DNA from 2 places in the Bradyrhizobium sp. UFLA05-153 genome. Region 1 is predicted to be linked to the other one. Evidence: predicted binding sites of a transcription regulator. Region 1 holds the regulator's gene; the other holds the start of a gene.
The links. Region 1 encodes PhoB, which activates phosphate uptake and scavenging genes when phosphate is short. Its sites were predicted from a motif close to TGTCATNNANCTGTCAT; they were not measured.
Positions count from the first base shown of each region.

Region 1 (3,185 bases):
CAGCGCGCCACCGGTCAGCTCATGCTCGACCAGACCAACATCCTCGACACCAAGCTCGACCTCAATCTGCTGCGCGCTCGCGTCGGCATGGTGTTCCAGAAGCCGACGCCGTTCCCGATGACGATCTACGAGAACATCGCCTTCGGCATCCGCCTCTATGAGAAGATCTCCAAGTCCGAGATGGACGACCGGGTCGAGAAGGCGCTGCGCGGCGGCGCGCTGTGGAACGAGGTCAAGGACAAGCTCAACGCCTCCGGCCTGTCGCTCTCCGGCGGCCAGCAGCAGCGTCTCTGTATCGCCCGCACCGTTGCGGTGCGTCCTGAGGTGATCCTGTTCGACGAGCCCTGCTCGGCGCTCGATCCGATCTCGACCGCCAAGGTCGAGGAGCTTATCCAGGAGCTCGCAGAGAACTACACGATCGCGATCGTCACCCACAACATGCAGCAGGCGGCGCGCGTCTCCGACAAGACCGCCTTCATGTATCTTGGCGAGTTGATCGAGTTCGACGAGACCAGCAAGATCTTCACGTCGCCCAGCGACCGGCGCACCCAGGACTACATCACCGGCCGCTTCGGCTGAGGAGACAGGAAATGGCTTCTGAACATACCGCAAAGGCCTTCGACACCGACCTCCAGGAGCTCACGCGACTCGTTGCGGAGATGGGCGGCCTTGCCGAGCGCATGATCGTCGATTCCGTCGATGCGCTGATCCGCCGTGACGTCGCGCTCGGCCAGCGCGTGGTGGCGACCGACGCCGAGATCGACGCGCTCCAGAAGAAGATCGAGGAGCGCGCCGTGCTCACGATCGCACGCCGGCAGCCGATGGCGGTCGACCTGCGCGAGATCGTCGGCGCCATGCGCGTTGCGACCGATCTGGAGCGGATCGGCGACCTCGCCAAGAACATGGGCAAGCGCGTCGCCGCGCTGGAGACTGATTTCCATCCGCTGAAGCTGTTCCGCGGCCTGGAACACATGACCGACCTCGTGCAGCAGCAGGTCAAGTCGGTGCTGGACGCCTATGCCGCGCATGACCTGCCGGCTGCGATGATGGTGTGGAAGGGCGACGAGGAGGTCGACGCGATCTGCACCTCGCTGTTCCGCGAGCTCCTCACCTACATGATGGAGGATCCGCGCAACATCTCGTTCTGCATCCATTTGATGTTCTGCGCCAAGAACATCGAGCGGATCGGCGACCATGCGACCAACATCGCCGAGACCGTCTTCTACATGATCGAAGGTCAGGCCATCGCGGACAAGCGGCCGAAGGGCGATATGACGACCTTCGCCACGACCGTGCCGAACACTTAAGGAGCGACGACGCTATGGGCGCACGCATTCTGGTTGTTGAGGACGAGGAAGCGCTGACCGAGTTGTTGCGCTACAACCTCGAAGGCGACGGCTACGATGTCGAGACGGTGATGCGCGGCGACGACGCCGACACCCGCCTCAAGGAGCACATTCCCGACCTGATCGTGCTCGACTGGATGCTGCCGGGACTGTCCGGCATCGAGCTGTGCCGCAGGCTTCGCGCCAGGCCCGAGACCAAGCAGCTGCCGATCATCATGCTCACCGCGCGCGGTGAGGAGAGCGAGCGGGTGCGCGGGCTTGCGACCGGCGCCGACGACTACATCGTCAAGCCGTTCTCGGTGCCCGAATTGCTCGCGCGCGTGAAAGGCCTGCTCCGGCGTGCAAGCCCCGAGCGGCTCGCGACCATACTCGCCTTTGGCGACATCGAGCTCGACCGCGAGAAGCGCCGCGTGGCGCGCTCCGGTCGGCCGATCGACCTCGGCCCGACCGAATATCGCCTCCTGGAGTTCTTCCTGGAGCATCCCGGCCGGGTGTTCTCGCGCGAGCAGCTGCTCGACAGCGTCTGGGGCCGCGACATCTATATCGACGAGCGCACCGTCGACGTCCACATCGGCCGCCTGCGCAAGCTGCTCAATCTCGGTCGCGAGCAGGACCCGATCCGCACCGTCCGTGGCGCCGGCTACGCGCTGGATGATCGTTTCGCGAAGGCGGAGCAGACGTAAAAAAGCGCGCCGGATGGCGTGCTGACGTTTCTCGATCAAGCGTCCCGGCCTTGCACCGGGACGTTGTCGTTTGTGGCTGAACTCAGCGCGTGCCGGGCTTGGCCGGTGCGCGGCGGCGGTCGGCGGCCGGCTGGTAGGCGACGCGCGAGTGCTGTGCGCAGTAGGGCAGGCCCGAGAGCGACTTGCCGCCGCAGAAGAAGAAATCCGGGCTCGAGGGATCGCCGACCGGCCAGTGGCAGGTCGCCTCGTTGAGCTCGAGCAGCGACAGGCGCTGGCTCATCGGAACGACATTGTCATAGGTGATCGGATCGGGCTCGACCTCGACCTCGAAGGCCTGGGCGAGGGCGGTGTTGCCGCGCGAGATCGGGCGGCTCACCCGCATCATGTGCTGCGCCGGGCGCGCCTTGCGCGGCCGGGGAGCCGCCGAGGACGGGCTCTTGGCGCGGCCGGACAGGCCCAGCCGGTGCACCTTGCCGATTACGGCGTTGCGGGTCACATTCCCGAGTTCGGCAGCGATCTGGCTGGCCGAAAGCCCGGCTTCCCAGAGCTTTTTCAATTGCTCGACGCGATCGTCGGACCAGGTCAAAACCGTCATTGCACCCTTCCCCTCGCCGCGCGCCTGCCAATCCCTTGGGGCCGCGTGGCGATGTCTAAGCCTCGAAAAACCCGTGCCGCCAGAATCCCTTAAGGCTCGCCGGGCGCGAAAACGCACCTGAACGCTACGCCGGTACATGAGGACTAAGAGGATCAGAACTGCTGCACGAGATGTCGTATCTGACAGGGGAAACGCTACAATATGGCGTGACTCCCGCGCAAGAGTCTGCGGCTCCGCGTCCACATGTTCCGTCGCTAAAAGAACTCAAAAATGCCACCGCAAGACTACGGCCGCACGCCTTGCAGGGCCTTCTGGCGGCATTGACAGCGGTTTTTCCAAGCATAAAATGGTGACACGTGCCGCCCTTAAAAGGCGGCACGTTTCGTTTTCCGGGCAGGTCAACGATGCGCTGCGCAAGGCAGTCTCGTGAGCCAGCCTCAACATTCAAGTGACCGTCATGACCAAAAGCGCCGCGACGCATTTGCTTCCCGTTTTCGCCAGGGCCGAGCTCGGCTTCGAGCGCGGCGAAGGCTGCTGGCTGGTCGCGACCAATGGCGAGCG
Region 1 covers NZ_JBBIAM010000072.1:26,418-29,602, reverse strand. The annotation lists gene pstB (phosphate ABC transporter ATP-binding protein PstB) at 1-579, shown strand, start outside; gene phoU (phosphate signaling complex protein PhoU) at 591-1,307, shown strand; gene phoB (phosphate regulon transcriptional regulator PhoB) at 1,322-2,029, shown strand; gene Q2941_RS32645 (GcrA family cell cycle regulator) at 2,112-2,624, opposite strand; gene Q2941_RS32640 (aspartate aminotransferase family protein) at 3,082-3,185, shown strand, end outside.

Region 2 (3,185 bases), on a different contig from region 1:
CGAACCGCATGAGGAACGCTGAAGGGACTGGGTGCGGGATCGATGCAGGCTCTCTATGCACAGCTACTGGTGGGACTGATCAACGGCTCGTTCTACGCGCTGCTCAGTCTCGGGCTCGCCGTGATCTTCGGCATGCTCAACATCATCAATTTCGCCCATGGCGCGCTCTACATGATGGGCGCGTTCGTCGCGTATTTCCTGCTCAACAACGATTACCTCAGTATCGGTTACTGGCCAGCGTTGATCATCGCGCCAATCGTGGTCGGCATCTTCGGCATGATCCTGGAGCGGACCATGCTGCAATGGCTGACCGGGCTCGATCATCTCTACGGCCTGCTGTTGACGTTCGGTATGGCCTTGATCATCCAGGGCGTGTTCCAGAACTACTTCGGCTCGTCCGGTCTGCCCTATGCCATTCCCGACCAGCTCAAGGGTGGCATGAATCTCGGCTTCATGTTCCTGCCCATCTACCGCGGCTGGGTCGTCGTCTTCTCGCTGGTGGTGTGCCTTGCGACCTGGTTCCTGATCGAGAAGACCCAGCTCGGCGCGTACTTGCGCGCAGCGACCGAAAACCCGACGCTGGTGCGCGCCTTCGGCATCAACGTGCCGCGCATGATCACGCTGACTTACGGTCTCGGCGTCGGCCTTGCCGCGCTCGCCGGTGTGCTTTCCGCGCCGATCAACCAGGTGCGGCCGCTGATGGGCGCCGACCTCATCATCGTGGTGTTCGCGGTGGTGGTGATCGGCGGCATGGGATCAATCATGGGCTCGATCATCACCGGCTTCGCGCTCGGGGTGATCGAAGGCCTCACCAAGTATTTTTACCCCGAGGCCTCCAACACCGTCGTGTTCGTGCTGATGGTGCTGGTGCTGCTCGTGAAGCCGACGGGACTGACGGGAAGGGCGGCCTGATATGACAGCCTTGACGGACGATACCCTGCCCGTGACGGCGCGCGCGATGCGCGACGAGATGATCGTGTTCGTGTTCATGGCGCTGGCCTTGGCCGCCGTGCCGTTCACCGGCATCTATCCGTTCTTCGTGATGCAGGCGCTGTGCTTCGCGCTCCTCGCCTGCGCCTTCAACCTGCTGATCGGCTATGGCGGTCTCTTGTCGTTCGGCCACGCGATGTTCCTCGGCACCGCCGGCTATTGCAGCGCCCATGCGCTGAAGGTGTGGGCGCTGCCGCCGGAACTCGGTATTCTCGCCGGCGTTGCCGCGGCCTTCGTGCTCTCGATCGTGACTGGCTACATTTCGATCCGTCGCCAGGGCATCTACTTCTCGATGATCACGCTGGCGCTGTCGCAACTGCTCTATTTCATCTACTTGCAGGCGCCGTTCACGCATGGCGAAGACGGCATTCAGGGTATTCCGCAGGGCCATCTGTTCGGGATCTTCGATCTCTCCAAGCCGACGGTGCTTTACTACGTCGTGCTGGTCGGCTTCCTCGCTGGCTTCCTGCTGATCTACCGCATCATCAACTCGCCATTCGGCGAAGTCTTGAAATCGATCCGCGAGAACGAGCAGCGCGCGATATCGCTCGGCTACCGCACCGATCAGTACAAGCTGCTGGCCTTCATCCTCTCGGGCACGCTGGCGGGCTTTGCCGGCTCACTGAAGGTGTTCGTAGCGCAGAACGCCTCGCTCACCGACGTGCACTGGTCGATGTCCGGCGAGGTCGTGCTGATGACGCTGGTCGGCGGTCTCGGCACCATTTTCGGACCCGTGGCGGGCGCCTTCGTGATCATCGCCATGCAGCAGTACCTGGCGAGCTACGGCCAGTGGGTGACGGTGATTCAGGGCGCGATCTTCGTGATCTGCGTGCTCACCTTCCGCCGCGGCGTCGTCGGCGAAATCGCGCATTACTTCCGGAGATCCCTGTAAGTCTCTGAGCCAAAGACAGTTTCCCTGATTTTTGAAAGTGGTGGATGAACTGCTTCGGGCGGCGTGACGTGGCACGCGCGCGGCCCCAAAATGGTCTATGACAGTCGGGTGACAGTCCCTCCGGACCGGCCAATCTCAACCCGGCAGTTATTCCCATGATGCGTTGGTTTCGCGCCTTTCTCCCCAAGGAGGAAAGGTTCTTCGATCTGTTCGACCGCCACGCCCAGACCGTGATCCAGGGCTCGATCGCGCTCCAGGGCATGCTGAACGGCGGCGAGGAGACGCCGGTCTATTGCCAGCGCGTCAACCAGTTCGAGAACGATGCCGACAACATCACGCGCGAGGTGCTGACCGCGGTGCGCCGCACCTTCATCACGCCGTTCGACCGCGGCGACATCAAGAACCTGATCACCTCGATGGACGACGCCATCGACCAGATGCAGCAGACCGCCAAGGCGGTGATGCTGTTCGAGGTCCGCGCCTTCGAGCCGCCGATGCGCGAGATCGGCGGGCTTCTGATCGAGTGCGCCAACCTGGTGGGCCGCGCGCTGCCGCTGCTTCAAGAGATCGGCAAGAACGTCGCCATGCTGACCGCGATCACGGAAGAGCTGACCAAGCTGGAGGGACGTGTCGACGACCTCCACGATATCGGCCTGAAGGAGCTGTTCCTGAAGCACCGCGAGGGCAACGCGATGGATTTCATCGTGGGTGTCGAGATCTACGATCATCTCGAGAAAGTCGCGGACCGCTTCGACGACGTCGCGAACGAGATCAACAGCATCGTCATCGAACAGGTCTAGCGCATGATCCGGAAAAGTGTGCAGCGGTTTTCCCTCGCGACAAACGCGGAACGCGTTTGCGCGGAGATCATGCGCAAACTTTAAAGCAGGGGCTGCGCCGTGGATGCTGTGTTGGGTCTTCCCGTCCTCGTCGGACTGATCGCGGTCGCGCTGCTGTTCGACTTCCTGAACGGCCTGCACGACGCCGCCAATTCGATCGCCACCATCGTCTCGACCCGCGTGCTGCGGCCGCAATTTGCGGTGTTCTGGGCCGCGTTCTTCAATTTCGTCGCCTTCCTGGTGTTCGGCCTGCACGTCGCCCAGACCATCGGCACGGGGATCATCGATCCCTCGATCGTCGACGCTCAGGTGATCTTTGCGGCTCTTGTCGGCGCTATCGTCTGGAACATCGTGACGTGGGCGCTCGGCATTCCGTCGTCGTCGTCACATGCGTTGATCGGCGGACTCGTCGGCGGCGGCGTGGCCAAGGCCGGGATTTCGGCCGCAGTCTGGAGCGGATTGTC
Region 2 covers NZ_JBBIAM010000011.1:53,138-56,322, forward strand. The annotation lists gene Q2941_RS09320 (branched-chain amino acid ABC transporter permease) at 43-912, shown strand; gene Q2941_RS09325 (branched-chain amino acid ABC transporter permease) at 914-1,882, shown strand; gene Q2941_RS09330 (DUF47 domain-containing protein) at 2,038-2,682, shown strand; gene Q2941_RS09335 (inorganic phosphate transporter) at 2,782-3,185, shown strand, end outside.
Region 2: the regulator PhoB is predicted to act here: its motif matches at 1,980-1,996, upstream of Q2941_RS09330 (DUF47 domain-containing protein).